Allosaccharopolyspora coralli: one gene and its partner. The protein of the gene in region 2 interacts with the protein of the main gene of each other region in a pairwise test. Links are inferred from orthologs where the notes say so. Each region holds a gene or a part of one and is shown on either strand. Other genes may lie near its edges.

Region 1 (7,935 bases), 1.7 Mb from region 2 along the record:
CCGAGCAGGGTCAGGTCCGGGACGTGGTGCGAGATCGTCCCCGATTCGGCCACCACGAGCGGTGCGAGACCTCCGGTGGCGAGCACGGTGGTCGGCCCGCCGTGGGTGGTTTCGAGTTCGGCCACGATGCTGTGGACGAGTCCGTCGACCTGGCCCGCGAATCCGTACAGAATGCCGGACTGCAGGCATTCGACGGTGTTCCTGCCGATGACCGACCGGGGCCGGACGAGTTCCACCTTGCGTAGTTGTGCGGCTCGCGAGGCGAGAGCGTCGAGCGAGATCTCGATTCCCGGAGCGAAGGCGCCGCCGAGGAACTCCCCACGCGCGGAGATCACGTCGATGTTGGTGGAGGTTCCGAAATCGACCACCACGCAGTTCGTGGAATGCAGGTGGTGTGCGGCGAGTGTGTTGATGACGCGGTCGGCCCCGACTTCCTTGGGGTTGTCGACGAGCAGTGGTACCCCGGTGCGGACCCCGGGCTCCACGACGACCCTGGGGACGTCGGTCCAGTACCGGTCGAGCATCACGCGCAGTTCCCGCAGCAGCGCGGGCACCGTGGACAACGCCGAGATGCCGGTGATCTTGTCGGCGTAGTCGCCGAGCAGGCCGCGGACCGTGAGGGACAGTTCGTCTGCGGTCATGCGCGGTTCGGTGCGCATCCGCCAGTCCCGCACGAGCGGCACGTCGGCACCCTGGGCGTCCGCGCTCGCCGCGTCGGCGTCGTAGAGCCCGAGCACGATGTTGGTGTTGCCGATGTCGATGGCGAGCAGCACCGTCGTTCCTTCCTGATCGCCGGGCCGGTCAGGCTCGGCCGTCGAGTTCGGGTTGCTGCAGTAGCGCGTCGAGCTTCGCCGCGTCGTCGGTCTCCGGCACGACCGTGGTCGTGGCGCCGGTGAGCAGGCCGGACCCCTCCGGGGCGCTCGCCGGGTCGGTGCCGCGTTCGACAATGGCGTTGTCGGCGTCGACGAACAGCACCCGCGGCTGGTACGAGCGGCACTCGAGCTCGTCCATGACGCCGTACGAGATGAGGATGACGAGGTCGCCGGGTTCGATGAGGTGGGCGGCGGCACCGTTGATGCCGATCACCCCGCTACCTCGCTCGCCGGTGATCACGTAGGTCTCCAGCCGGGCGCCGTTGGTGACGTCGACGATGGCGACCTGCTCCCCTTCGAGCAGATCGGCGGCGTCCATCAGGTCGGCGTCGACGGTGACCGAGCCGACGTAGTGCAGGTCGGCCTGAGTCACCGTGGCCCGGTGGATCTTGGACTTCAGCATCGTGCGGAACATCGCAGACTCCCTCCTCGACTCCGCTGTCCCACCGTCCACGGATGGCCACGCACCACGCGCGGTCCGGTGAGCTCGATGACGGTCTTCCCGGTGGTCATGACCGGTTCTCCGGGAGATCGGTGCGCCCGTCGCCGAGGACGACGAGCGCGTTGTCGATCAGGCGGGTCCCGCCCACCTTCGCCGCGACGAGCAGCCTGCCCTCCCCGTCGGCGGGGGCGGCGCCGAGTTCACGGTCGCGGAGTTCGAGGTAGTCGACGTGCACGGCCGGCTCGGTGTCGAGCACCTCACGGGCGGCGTCGAGCACGGCCTGCGGACCCCGGGGACCGGCGTAGTGGCCCGCCACGAGCGCGGCCGACAGGGCGAGCGCGGCACGGCGCTGCTCGGGTTCGAGATAGCGGTTCCGGGAGGACAGTGCGAGCCCGTCGGCGTCGCGCATGATGGGGACGCCCTGCACCTTCACGCCGAGAGCGAGTTCCCACGCCATCCGGCGGAGCAGGACGAGCTGCTGATAGTCCTTCTCGCCGAACAGCGCCAGATCGGGGCGTACGACGCCGAACAGCTTCGCGACGACGGTGAGGACACCGTCGAAGTGGCCGGGTCGACTGGCGCCTTCGAGGTCGTCGCCGAGCGGTCCGGCGTTGAGGGTGATCTGCGGTTCCGGCCCGTACAGCTCGGCGCGGTCCGGGTGGAAGACGAGCTCCACGCCTTCCGCACGACACAGTTCCAGGTCCGCGTCGAGGGTCCGCGGATAGCGTTCGAAGTCCTCTCCGGGACCGAACTGCAACGGGTTCACGAAAATCGACACGACGGTGACGCTGTTCGGCACGCTGCGCGCGCGGCGGATCAGTTCGCGGTGTCCTTCGTGGAGCGCGCCCATCGTCGGCACCAGCGTGACCGTGAGTCCCGTCGACCGCAGCGCCCGCGTCACGTTTCCGAGCTCGTGGGCGTGCTCGTGCACCGTGAGTTCGCCGCGCCGGAATCCGGGTCCGGCCTTCGTCGCGCTGTCGTCGTGCACCATCACGAGTCCTCCCCTTGTTCGAGCGCGGCACGGACGTCCGCCGCGTCGTCGGCGCGGAGGATTCCGGCACGTTCGGCGCGGTCGGCGGTCCTGGACGCGAGAACGCGATAGCCGCCCCGCACGTCCGGAGCGTCGGCGGCCAGTACGTCGAGGTGCGCCCGCACCGTGCCCGCGTCCCCGCGCGAGACGGGCCCGGTGAGTCCCCGATCTCCGAACCGCAACGCGTTGTCCAGCGAGGCCGACAACAACGGCGCCATGACCCGGTCCGGGACCTCGACACCCGCGCCGCGCAGCAGCTCCGCGCACTCGTTGACCAGCGTGATCAGGTGATTCGCGCCGTGGGTCAGCGCGGTGTGGTAGAGCCTTCGGTTCTCCTCGGCGACCCGGACCGGTTCGGCGCCGAGTTCCACGGTGAGGGCTTCCGCGACACTCCACGCGGCTTCGCCGGCGGGCGCGGTGACCGCCGCACAGGCGGTGGTGAGCCGTTCCACGTCCTCGGGACGGCCGGTGAAGGTCATCGCCGGATGCAGCGCCACCGTGAGGAGCCCGGCCTCGGCGGCGGGGGTCAGTACGGACACTCCGTGCGCACCGCTGGTGTGCGCGACGATCTGCCCGGAGCGCAGGGATCCGGCCGCGAGCAGTCCGCGCACCAGCCCGTCGAGCGCGTCGTCCGGGACCGCCAGCACGACCAGGTCCGCCAGCTCGGCAACCTGGTCCGGCGGCAGCACAGGTACCGACGGGAGCAGTTCCTCGGCTCGGTGTCGCGAGGCGTCCGACACCGCCGACACCGCGACGACCTCGTGCCCGGCGCGCCTCCACGCGGCACCGAGCACCGCGCCGACCCGGCCGGCGGATACGACACCGACCCGGAGCCGAGGTCGTTGACCCCGCGCCGGTCCGCCCTCAGCAGACACCGCCACACTGCGTCCCTTCTGACCGTTCCAGTCCCGTCGACGGGTACCGGACAGCGGCGCGAGAGTAACCGAGAACGGCCGCCCCCGTGCCACGCGGGTGGCGAGGACCACGCCGAGAAGGTGCGACTGAGCTGCGTCGGCGGTTCTTCCGCCGGTCCACGCAGACGGGCCACCGGGGTTCCCGGCGCCTCCTCGCGAGGACAGCGAGCTACTCGAGAGATCGATCCCACTGCGAGGAGGGCTCTGAGGTTCCGCTACCCGACCAAGGGGTGATCCACGTCGCGGCTGCTCTGCGGTGGACTCGTTCAGCGGTGCCGGTGCCCAGCTTCGCCGTCGGGTGGCCGTCGCAGGTTCACCTGGGTGAGTTCGTCGATCTTCACCCGGGCGGTCTGGAACGCGTCGCGGGAACCTGCCGCCGAACGCCGGGCCGCCTTGAGGTCCTCGATCAGCCGCTCCCGGCGAGCGCGGCGCACGGCACTGGTCGTGCGCCCCTCCGCCGCGCGGTGCTGCAGGAACGCCAGCTCGGTGACCGCGACCTGGTAGTCCTGCACGGCTTTCGCCGCCTCCGGCCCCGCGCTCCGCCGAACTTTGCGCAGCCAGCCCTGCCGGCCCTGCAGACTCGCGAGCATCTCGACCTCGCTGCTGACGATGAGGCCCGCCCGCTGCAGGATCGGCAGCTGCTGGGCGACGATGCTCTGCTCGCGCCGCCGCTGCCAGGCCACCAGGAACCAGGTGCCGACGAAGATCGGAACCATGATCAGGAAATAGACGTTGAGGAACCCGACGCCACCGAGCAACGTCGAGCCGTTCCACACGGCATGCAGCAGGATCGCGAGCAGCAGTCCGCCGAGCGGGTACGCCACGCGGAGCGCGGGTCGGCGGGTCCTCGTGGCGAACCCGATGCCGATGCCGATCATCGAGCTGAACAGCGGGTGCGAGAACGGTGCGAGCACCCCGCGCAGGATGAACACGGCGACCACGCCGCCGGAGACGTCGCCGAGCCCGCCCTCGGCGAACGCCCTGCCGAAGTAGAAAATGTTCTCGGTGAACGCGAACCCCGCCGCCGTCAGGGCTGCGTAGACGATGCCGTCGACGAGGCCGTTGAATTCGTTGCGCCGCCACACCCACAACGCGACCACGAACAGCGCCTTCGCCGTCTCTTCCAGCAGCGGTGCGACCACTGCCTGCGCGAAGAACGCCTGCCCGTCCGCGCCGACCAGCAGGTCGCCGAGCCCGGTCACGGCGTCGTTGAGCAGCAGGGACGTCGCCGTCGCGCCGCCGGCACCCCACAGGAACGCGCCGAGCAGCAACATCGGCGGTTCCGGCTCCCAGCGGTCCATCCACACGATCGCGGCGAACACGACGCCGACCGGGACCAACGCCGCCACCGCGCCGATCACCGTCGCCGCGACACCGACCCGCGCGGTGGCGACACTGACCATGATCAGACCGACGACGCCGAGAACGATCAGCCCGACGACCGGCCAGACCGCGAGCGCCTGCTTCTGGATCTGCAGGCGCCGCGCACCGGAGAGATCAGCTGGGGTGGACACGGCAGGAACCCTATGTGCTCGACGTTCGGCGCGATGCCCGGCCCGGCGAACCCGCACCCTCCGTGCTCGACCGCGGCCGGCGCGTCACGGTCACCCCTGACGGCGCCTGCGCTTCGACGCCCGGCCACCGCCGAACGCGGCCAACAACTCGCTGACCGACTTTCCCTGCGCGTGCGCGCCGGGGCTCCCCTGTGGCTCCGCAGACTCGGGCGGTGCGGACTCCGGCTCGGCGGCCTCGCCGGTGGCGGCCGGCCACTCGCCGGTGACCTCCGACTGCGGCGGCGGGCCTGAGCGGACGACGGCGGGGCGTGCCGAATCGCGCAACGTGTCGGGGGTAGGCGAGGGCCCGTCCGAGGCCGCATTGCCCGGCACGGGACTGATGAGGTCGGTGTGCGCCTCGCCCACGCCGTGATCGACCCCGGGCGGCGGCGCCTGCGCCGGACGGACTCCGTTCACCGGGTACCCACCGTGAGGCGCGGAGCCAGCGCCGTTCACACCCGGCGTCGGGTCGCCGCCGTACTGTGCGTACTGCACGTGACCACTGTGCGCGTAATCGCCGTAGCCGTACTCTGCCGCGCCCGGGGACAACTGCGCACCCCACGGGTCGGCGGGCCGGGTGACGCGGGCAGGCGGGCCCTCGTGCTCACCCCACGACCGCACCCGGGTCGACTCGGCATGCAGCGCCACCCGCTCGACGAGCATGTCCCCGCCGACGATCTGCTCCAGGGTGCCCCGCAGCTTCGCCAGTTCGGCACGCAGTGCGTCGAGCTCCTCCCGGGACTCCGCCGCCGCGGTGCGCCGCGCCGCCGTTTCGGCCTCGGCCTCGAACTCGCGGCGCGCTGCGACCTCGCGTTCCAGCTCCAGCTCGTAGACCCGCTTGAGGTCGACTTCCCGCGCGTCCTTGTCCGCGAGCCGTTTCCGTAGACCGGTGACGGCGAACCCGGCCAGCACCGTCGCCCAGAGCGCGCCAACCAGACCGAGACGCAGGATTCGCGTGTCGTCGCCGAGCACCATGGCGCCGGTGGCGCCGACCGCGAGCACCACGGTCACGACCCCGAGCACAGTCGCGCCGCGACCACCATGCGCGGACCTCGTCTCGTGTGGGTCGGGCATGGCCCTACGGTACCTGGCCTTTATCGCATCGAGACCATGTGCCGCCGCAACGCGTGATCACGAATCCTCCGCCCCGTCCAGTTCCTCCGGTTCGTCGGGGTTGCGCAGGCTGTATTCCAGCAACAGGCCCGCACCGACGAGCACCAGGGCGCTGACCAGGCCGACCACGGCCGCGACCGTATCCGAACTCGCCGCTTCCACTGTGGACCGAATCGGCAGCAGGTACGCGAGGAACCCCAGCCACACCCCCGCCATGATCGCGCCCGCCATCGACGACGCCTTCGCCAACGCCACAGCACGCGCCGCCGTCAGTGAATCGACCCGATCCACGTCCTGCTTGCGGCGCACCCGCGGGCCCATCGTCAACGCGAGCGTCCCGTCGACGAGCGCGACGAGCAACAGCGTCGTCCCAGCGAGGGGCGGGACCCGCTGCAGACCGCCGTACCCGATCTGAACGCCGAGGTACGCGATCACGGCCGCGATCAACCCGGCCGCGATCAAATGCCGGGGCTGGGTGAAAGTCATCTTTTCCTGCTGCCGTGGCGCCACCCGTCCAGGATGGCACTGGGTCGGCGTCGACGGCCCGCACGGGGAGCGTGCGACGACCGGTGCCATTCGGGGTTGAGTCTCCCCCGAATGGAGACAACAGAGTGGACGAGGAACGCAACCGGATGATCGACGAGTTCTGGGACGAGGTCAGCGAAGGCCTGAACGTGAACCCGGAATTCATCGCGTGGATGCGCTCGGCGAAACCGAACCTGCCGGAGAACGCCTCGACCGAGCAGGTGGAGGCGTGGATCGAACTCGCCGACCTCGTCAGCGACCGGAGCTTCCGTGACCTGGTGCGCGGTATGAACGCCGAGCAGGCCGCACTACGCGACGGGGGCGAGGAGGACGCGCAGCAGCCGCAGCAGCTCGCCGAGGAGGCGTGGGAGGTACAGGAAGCCGTCGCGCAGGCGCATCGCGAGGGCACGCCTGCGGATTCTCCGCGGGCGGTGGAACTCGCGGGCCAGTTCGCGACGACCTTCGCCGACCACAAGGGCAAGGCAGACACCCCGGAGCTGCGGGAAGAGATCGCCGGGCACTTCGAGTCCCACGACTCCCGGCTCTCCCGCTACTGGGTGCTGCTCGCGACGATCAACGGATGGCCCCAGCAGAAGGGCATCCTCGACGACGCCGCCAGCAAATGGCTCGCCGCGGCCCTCCGAGCCTCCCTCCGCTAACCGCCGGGGTGGCAAATTCGCGCGAATTTGCCACCCCTCTGTCCACAGGGGGAGGGAGTTGTCCACAGGTTGGGGGTGGAGCCGCTGAGCGGTCACCACGGACGCGGCACGACCACCGGCGGGTTCTCAGTGGAGGGGGAGGTCGGGTCGGCGGTGGAGCGTGTCCCGCTCCTCCTTCGAGAGCGCCGCGGCGAGGTCACGGACCGGGCCGTGGCCCGGCAGCACGGCCTCGGGGTCGGCCTCCAGCCACGGCACGAGAACCGACGCCCGGCTCGGCGTCCCGGGATGCGGCAGCACGAGGTCCGGGTGATCGCTGTGGACACCGTCCACTGTGACCACGTCGACGTCGAGCGTCCTCGGCCCCCACCGCTGCTCGCGACGCCGCTGCGCCTGCGCCTCCAATGCCTGGCCGCGCCGCAGCCAGCCCCACTCGTCGAGCCCGTCCGCAGCGACGACGATCACGGCGTTGAGGAAGCGAGGCTGATCCCGCACACCCCACGGCTCGGTCTCGTACACCGCCGAGGTCACCACCACGTCCTCGCCGAATCCGTGCACCGCCAGCCGGAGATGTTCCAGCCGCTCTCCCAGGTTCGACCCGAGCGAGAGCACCGCCCTGCTCATCGCGACCGGTGGATCGTGGCAGCCACGTCGGCGAACTCCAACGCGATCGGCGCCGTCGGTTTGTGCACGGTGACCTGCACTTCCGCGACACGTGAGTCGCTCAGGACGTGATCGGCGACCTCCCCGGCCACCGTCTCGATCAGATCGCGTGACGGCCCGGCCACGATCCCGGCCACCTGCTCGGCGAGTTCGCCGTAGTGCAGCGT
Region 2 (7,727 bases):
GCCATCCGGATGCCGGCCATCCGGAGGTTCTCGAACTCGCTGTAGCGCCCTACCGCGGCGAATCCGATGCGGTCGTAGATCTCCGAGACCTTGTGCAGCGTCGTCGACGGGTTCTCCGCCACGAACAGCACACCGCCCGCGTGTTTGAGCACCACCACGCTGCGTCCCCGAGCGATGCCCTTGCGGGCCAGCTCGGAGCGCTCCCGCATCAACTGCTCGGGCGAGGTGTAGAACGGCATCGTCACGGCTGTGCACTCCTGGCTCGAATCGGGTCGCCCTCGGGCGGCGGCACTGGTGGCTTGGCGTGTGCTGCGGTCCGGCGGCTCAGCCGCCCGGATTCTCCTGGCGGCCGTCGACGACCTCGCGGGCGACCTCCGACGTCTGCTCCTCGGTCAACCGCACCGCCCCTTCGGAGCCGGTGATCGTGATCACCGAGGGGTAGATCCGCCGCGACATGTCCGGACCGCCGGTGGCCGTGTCGTCGTCGGCGGCGTCGTAGAGCGCCTCGACGGCGTTGCGGACCGCCGAGTCCACGTCAGCGTCCGCGTCGTGACGCTTCTTCAGCGCGGACTTGGCGAACAGCGAGCCGGAGCCGACCGCATCGTAGCCGCCGACCTCGTTGTAGCGCCCACCGGTGATGTCGTAGGAGACGATGCGGCCCGCCCGTTCCGGGTTGTCGGCGTCGACGTCGAAACCCGCGAACAACGGCAGCACCGCGAGACCCGCGATCGCACCCTGGAGGTTGCCGCGCAGCATCGTGGCGAGCTTGTTCGTCTTGCCGTCCAGGGACAGCGGCACGCCCTCGAGTTTCTCGTAGTGCTCCAACTCGATGGCGTACAGCCGCACCATTTCGAGGGCGATACCGGCGGTGCCCGCGATCCCGACGGCGGAGTAGTCGTCGGTGACGTAGAGCTTTTCCATGTCCCGCTGCGCGATGAGGTTGCCCATGGTCGCCCTGCGGTCGCCTGCCAGCAGCACGCCACCCCGGAACGTCAGCGCGACGATCGTGGTGCCGTGCGGGGCTTCGAGCCCCTCCGGGACGCCACGGTGCCCGGGCATCAGTTCGGGAGCCGCGCTGCGGAGGAAGTCGGTGAACGACGACGATCCCGGGGTGAGGTAAGCGGGGGGCAGGGCCTGACCGGGGAAGCCGGCCGTGCTGGAGTCCATCGGCGACATCGTCTCCTGCTCGAAGTGACGGGGACTGGACGGGACGGCACCGACCCGGCAGGGCCCGGGCCGACACGGGGATAGACCCGGACCGTCCGGATTTCGGGGACCGTGCGACCCCGGCGCGCCACGACAGGTGCCGTCTCGCGCGGGGCCGGATGATCACCGTGCCCGGGGCACGTTAACGGATCACCGTGCCGGAGGCACGTCGACGAGGCACCGTGCCGCAGGCGCGTCGACGACGAACCCCGCCGTGGGCACGGCACGACTCACTGGCCACCCTTCTGTACGTAGGCGCGCACGAAATCCTCGGCGTTCTCCTCCAGGACGTCGTCGATCTCGTCCAGGATGGCGTCGACGTCCTCGCCGAGATTCTCGCGACGTTCCTGACCGCCGGTCTCGACGGCAGTGTCTTCGTCGCCGTCGTCGCCGCCACCTTGCCGCTGCACCTTGTCCTGGGACATCTCGCCTCCCGGTGGTTGCCCTCGCGGAGAGCCGGTCCGGCGGCCCCGGGATTCCCCGTGACCTTCCGGTCTCCTGCTGTGAACACTACCTAGCGCGCAGGCCCTTCGCCCACAGCCGAGCGGGCGTCACGCGGATCTTGACCAGGCCGTTGTGGACACGCTCCGCAACCGACGATCGTGACCTCGCGCAGCTCGTCTCACCCTCTGGTCAGGGAATCGACGAGTTCCTCGGCACTGGCCGCGGCGTCGAGGAGTTCTCCCACGTGGGCACGCGTTCCGCGCAGCGGTTCGAGGGTGGGGATGCGCACCAACGAGTCGCGACCCAGGTCGAAGATGACCGAATCCCACGATGCGGCCGCCACCGACGCCGGATACTGCTCCAGGCAGCGCCCGCGGAAGTACGCGCGCGTGTCCTCCGGTGGGTGGTCCACCGCGGCGCGCACGTCGTCCTCGCTGACGAGACGCTTCATCGACCCGCGCGCGACCAGCCGGTTGTACAGACCTTTACCGAGGCGAACGTCGGAGTACTGCAGGTCGATCATGTGCAGCCGGGGCGATGCCCAGCCCAGGTTGTCGCGCGTGCGGTAGCTCTCCAGCAACTTCCACTTCGCGGGCCAATCCAGGCGGTCCGCGCAGTTCATCGGGTCGTCGGCGAGCAGATCGAGCACCTCGCCCCAGGTGTCGAGCACCTCGCGTGCTGCCGGGGACCCGTCCTCGCCGCCGTCCAGATGCCGGGCCGCGCGCTCGTGATAGGCCCGTTGCAGGTCCAGGCCGGTGAACTTGCGTCCGTCCGCGAGCTCGACCTTCTGGTTCAGATACGGATCGTGACTGATGAGGTGTACGGCCTGCACGGCGTCGGCGAGCTTGAGGTCGTCGAAACGCACTCCCGCTTCGATCATGTCGAGCACCAGTGCGGTGCTGCCGACCTTGAGGAACGTGGAGGTCTCCGCGAGATTCGCGTCGCCGATGATGACGTGGAGTCTGCGGTACTTGTCGGCGTCGGCGTGCGGTTCGTCCCGCGTGTTGATGATGCCGCGTTTGAGCGTGGTCTCCAGACCGACCTCGACCTCGATATAGTCGGAACGCTGGGAAAGCTGGAATCCCGGCTTCTCACCGGCCTGTCCGAGTCCGACCCGCCCGGAGCCGCACGTCACCTGGCGCGAGACGAAGAACGGCGTGAGACCCGCGATGGCGGCCGTGAACGGCGTCTTGCGGGCCATGAGGTAGTTCTCGTGGGTTCCGTAGCTGGCGCCCTTGCCGTCGACGTTGTTCTTGTAGAGCTGCATCGACGGCGTGCCGGGCACGCTGGCGGCACGGAAAGCTGCCTCCTCCATGACCCGTTCGCCCGCCTTGTCCCACACGACCGCATCACGAGGGTTGGTGACTTCCGGCGCGGAGTACTCGGGGTGCGCGTGGTCGACGTAGAGGCGAGCCCCGTTGGTGAGGATGACGTTCGCCGCGCCGAGGTCGTCGTTGTCCCCGCCGTCGTTCTGCGCGACCGTGGCGCCGAGGTCGAATCCGCGGGCGTCCCGCAGCGGCGACTCGACCTCGTAGTCCCAGCGTGCCCGCTTGGAGCGCGGTATGTCCGCGGCCGCCGCGTACGCCAGGACGATGTGTGTGGAGGTCAGCACCGGGTTCGCCGTCGCGTCACCCGGCACCACGATGCCGTACTCGACCTCGGTTCCCATGATCCGCCGCATACCCCGCAGCGTACGGGTTGTGCACCGGCACGGGGGATCACAGCGCGGGAACGACACGGCGACCGCCGTGCCGCGCGACGGTCGCGAACGCCGAGCTGACACGATCGGACGATGAGCGTGCGGGACGAGCAGATCGCGGTCTACGACGCGGCGGGAGCCGTGGTCGGCGCCGCCTCCCGCGCGCGGATGCGCCGAGAAGGGCTCTGGCACGCGGCCACGGCCGTACTCGTCCGCTCCCAAGACGGCCGTTCGGTGTACGTGCACCGCAGAACCGACTCCAAAGAGGTGTACCCGGGGATGTACGACTGCTGGGCCGGTGGTGTCGTCGCGGCGGGCGAGGATCCCGACGCCGCCGCACGCCGGGAACTGGCCGAGGAACTCGGCGTCACGGGCAGCGCTGTGCGGTGGCGGTTCCGTACTGTCCACGAGCTGGCGACAGTGCGGTTCCACGCGTTCGTCTACGAGACTCGCTGGAGCGGCTCGATCGTCCATCAACCGGATGAAGTAGCCGACGGTGGCTGGATGCCGCTGGACGAACTCCGGGCCAAGCTGGGCGACCCCGGCTTCTCGTTCGTTCCGGACGGCCGCCAGTTCATCGAGGAATGGTTCTCCCGCCGGCTGGGCGACTGAGGAGCGTCGTCAGCGGGTCCGCTCATCGAGCACCCACGTAGGTCTCAGCGCACGCAGAGCGCATTGTGGAACTGGGGTGGGTGGTCCGGTACCGCCGCCCCGGAGCCGGACTCGTCGCGTAGGTGGCTGCTCGAGACCGATCCCGCAGCGAAGAGAACGCTGAGGTTCCGCCATCCGAGCCACCGAGCAACACCGCCTGACAGGTGTTCTCAGTCCCACGGAAGGGATGCCCGCGTGCCCCAGTACGTCGCCGGATCGGTCGCCACGGCCGCCAGCACGTCCCGATCGGTGGCCGACAACCGCACCGTCGTCGACGTCAGGTTCGACTCGAGTTGGCTCACGCTGGACGGGCCCACGAGGACCACGTCGACCCACGGCTGGTCGAGCACGTAGGCGAGAGCGACCGCGTCCGAGCCCACGCCGTAGGACTCCGCCAGGGCGCTGACCAGCTGCGGCGGATCCACTGCCAGGCGACCGTTGGCCAAGGACTCCTTGACCAACACGGTCCAGCCCCCGTGGTGAACCTCGGCGAGCGCGTTGCCCACGGACGGCTCCAACGCGTTCCATGTCGACTGGACGGCGCTGAACAGCTGCGCGCCACCGACCTCCAGATCCCAGGCCCGCTCCACCGTGTCGGCCTGTCGTGCACCGGAGGTCGAGAAGCCGACCCGCACGCCCTCGTCACGCAGGTTCGCGAGACGGTGCTGCAGGGCGAGGTCCTCGAACAGCGGGCTGTCGGTGGTCAGCGAGTGCACCTGGTACAACGACACACGGTCGCCGAGCAGCGCTCGCGTCTCGTCCCACTGCGTGTGCAGCCGCTCCACCGAGTGTTCCTTGACCTCGTGGACCTCGGTCTCCTGCCGCCACTCGGCCACGTACGCGTAGCCCCACTTGCTGGAGACCGTGACGTCGCCGTGACCGCGCCGGTGGAGCCAGCTGGAGAGGAACTCCTCGGCACTGCCGTACGAACGGGCCGCATCCACCCATCGCACCCCGTTGGCGTACGCGGAATCGAGCACGACGGCCGTGAGATCCCGCATCGCGTCCACCGTGCGGTGTTGCGGCGACAATGCCGGGGCTCCGACGTTGAGATAGGCGGGCCTGCCCAGCGCGGCCAGCCCGACGCCGATCCGTTCGATGGCGGGACGCTCGACGCGGTGCGCTGTCATGCGCCGAACCTATCCGGCCCGACCGGCATCCGACAGCCGAACGCCGCCCGGCGTGGCGGCCTCGCAGGACCGCACGCCGGGCGGCGTACGTCGCCTCTCGTGCGCCGACGGGTGTTTCACCACCGACGCAGCCCGATCACCCGCGGGATCCCAGTGCCCTCCTCGCCAGGACAGCGATCTCGCTGCGTAGGTCGCTACTCGAGAAATCGATCCCGCAGCGACGAGGCCGCGAGGCGCGAACTGGGGCGGCGGTACCGGACCACCTCCCCAAGTTCCCCGATGCGCTCTCAGAGGTACTGGCCGGTGTTGGTGGCTGTGTCGATCGCCCGGCCCGATTCCTGGTTCTTGCCGCTGACCAGGGTGCGGATGTAGACGATCCGTTCGCCCTTCTTGCCGGAGATCCTCGCCCAGTCGTCCGGGTTGGTGGTGTTGGGCAGATCCTCGTTCTCGGAGAACTCGTCGATGATCGCGTCCTGCAGGTGCTGGACCCGCAGTCCGCCCTGGCCGGTGTCCAAGGCCGCCTTGATCGCCGACTTCTTCGCCCGGTCCACGATGTTCTGGATCATCGCGCCGGAGTTGAAGTCCTTGAAGTACAGGACGTCCTTGTCCCCGTTGGCGTAGGTGACCTCCAGGAATCGGTTGTCGTCGGTCTCCGAGTACATCCGCTCCACAGTGGTCTGGATCATCGCGTCGACGCAGGCTTCCTGGTCGCCGCCGAACTCCCGCAGATCCTCCTCGTGAATCGGCAGTTGCTTGGTCAGGTACTTGGAGAAGATGTCCTTCGCCGACTCGGCGTCCGGGCGCTCGATCTTGATCTTCACGTCGAGCCTGCCGGGGCGCAGGATCGCCGGGTCGATCATGTCCTCACGGTTGGAAGCACCGATGACGATGACGTTCTCGAGTCCCTCGACGCCGTCGATCTCACTGAGCAGCTGCGGCACGATCGTGGTCTCCACGTCGGAGGAGACCCCGCTGCCCCGGGTCCGGAAGATGGAATCCATCTCGTCGAAGAACACGATCACCGGCGTGCCCTCGGAGGCCTTCTCCCGCGCCCGCTGGAAGATCATGCGGATGTGTCGCTCGGTCTCACCGACGAACTTGTTGAGCAGCTCCGGGCCCTTGATGTTGAGGAAGTACGACTTGGCCTGGCCGTCGTCGTCCCCTCGGGCCGCGGCGACCTTCTTGGCCAGGGAGTTCGCCACCGCTTTCGCGATGAGCGTCTTACCGCACCCCGGCGGGCCGTAGAGCAGCACGCCCTTCGGCGGGCGCAGCTGATACTGCACGTACAGCTCCGAGTGCAGGAACGGCAGCTCGACTGCGTCGCGGATCTCCTCGATCTGACCGCCCAGACCACCGATGTCGAGGTAGCCGACGTCCGGCACCTCTTCCAGCGTGAGGTCCTCGACCTCGGCCTTCGGCACGACGTCGTAGGCGTAGCCCGCCTTGCTGTCCACCAGCACTGAGTCGCCGGACTTGAGTCCGCCGTCAACCAGGTGGTCGGTCAACCACACGACCCGTTCCTCGTCGGTGTGGCCGAGCACCAGCGCACGCGGCCCGTGCCCCACCTCGGTGGCAGGCAGCAGCTCACGGAAGGTGCAGACTTCCCCGGTCGCCTCGAACGAGCCGGCCTCGACCACGGTGAGCGCCTCGTTGAGCCGGACCGACTGCCCCAGCTGCAACTGCTCGGTCTCGACGTTGGGCGAGACCGCCACCCGCATCCGGCGTCCGGAGGTGAACACGTCCACCGTGCCGTCCTCGAACCGGGCGAGGAACACGCCGTACCCGCTCGGGGGCTGGGCGAGACGGTCCACCTCTTCACGCAGCGCGGTCAGCTGGCCCCGCGCTTCCTTCAAAGTCTCGGTGAGTTTGGCGTTCCGTTCGGTGAGCTGGCTCACTCTTTCGGATGCCTCGGCCAGACGGTCTTCCAGCACTCGGGCCTGTTGGGGGGACTCGTTGAGCTTCTGTCGCAGCGAGGCCACCTCGTCCTCCAGGAGACGAATCTGGCTGTTGTGCTCGGCGCTGCGCCCAGTCTGCTGCTCGCCGCCCTCCTCGGGCCGGCTGCTGGGACGATCGTGCTGCATGTCGGCACCCTCCTCCCGTACTCGTACCTCGACGGTACCGGCGATCACCGACATTCGGCGGCGATTGCCCACCGGACGGCCCAGACTGCCACACCTCGCGGCGATTCCCCATCAATGACGCGGAGTTCGCCGCCCCGAGCGCGCCGCGGCCGTGTACGCAAGGTCGGGATCGTGTCGCCCGTTCGGTTCTTGCGCATACGGTCACCTTCAGGGCACCGACCCCGCTGACCGGCACCTCGTCGTCACGCACAGCCAGATCTCGGCCACGCGGCGGCAATGAAGCGGACCACTCCGGCAACCGGGTGGCGCACGTCACGGACTCCGGAACTTCTCCCATCATTTGGAACAACCTGCTCGGGTGTCCCTCCTGAGCAACGCCTCCGGCGCCGCCTTTTCTTCCGGGACCGGGACCGCGTACGCGCAGTGACGGCATGGGCCGGAGACCCAAAATATCCACTTCGCCCACCCGCGCGTGTCGGCTCTGGTCTACTAGGCGCGCCGAGCACGATCACGATC

Evidence for each region.
Region 1: the proteins of GIY23_RS09900 (region 2) and panC interact in binary tests that used the Escherichia coli proteins (3 or more experiments, as listed by UniProt). The link is inferred for Allosaccharopolyspora coralli from one-to-one orthologs.

What each region holds. Positions count from the first base shown.
Region 1 is NZ_CP045929.1:349,294-357,228, reverse strand. What follows is about bases 344-3,339. They hold panC (pantoate--beta-alanine ligase), read right to left. Parts: upstream 2,306-3,339; coding sequence 1,382-2,305; downstream 344-1,381. Other genes in these bases: GIY23_RS01645 (Rossmann-like and DUF2520 domain-containing protein), read right to left, coding at 2,305-3,225; panD (aspartate 1-decarboxylase), read right to left, coding at 802-1,287; GIY23_RS01660 (type III pantothenate kinase), read right to left, coding at 344-773. In the rest of the region: more of GIY23_RS01660, read right to left, coding at 1-343; GIY23_RS01640 (PrsW family intramembrane metalloprotease), read right to left, coding at 3,525-4,772; GIY23_RS01635 (DUF6779 domain-containing protein), read right to left, coding at 4,863-5,885; GIY23_RS01630 (DUF3180 domain-containing protein), read right to left, coding at 5,943-6,410; GIY23_RS01625 (hypothetical protein), read left to right, coding at 6,536-7,108; folK (2-amino-4-hydroxy-6-hydroxymethyldihydropteridine diphosphokinase), read right to left, coding at 7,235-7,729; folB (dihydroneopterin aldolase), read right to left, coding at 7,726-7,935. UniProt on the Escherichia coli protein: Catalyzes the condensation of pantoate with beta-alanine in an ATP-dependent reaction via a pantoyl-adenylate intermediate.
Region 2 is NZ_CP045929.1:2,078,449-2,086,175, reverse strand. Bases 2,414-5,201 are described here. They hold GIY23_RS09900 (NUDIX domain-containing protein), read left to right. Parts: upstream 2,414-3,442; coding sequence 3,443-3,961; downstream 3,962-5,201. Other genes in these bases: GIY23_RS09895 (aldo/keto reductase), read right to left, coding at 4,171-5,130; dop (depupylase/deamidase Dop), read right to left, coding at 2,414-3,331. In the rest of the region: prcA (proteasome subunit alpha), read right to left, coding at 1-245; prcB (proteasome subunit beta), read right to left, coding at 325-1,167; GIY23_RS09910 (ubiquitin-like protein Pup), read right to left, coding at 1,437-1,631; more of dop, read right to left, coding at 1,829-2,413; arc (proteasome ATPase), read right to left, coding at 5,418-7,211.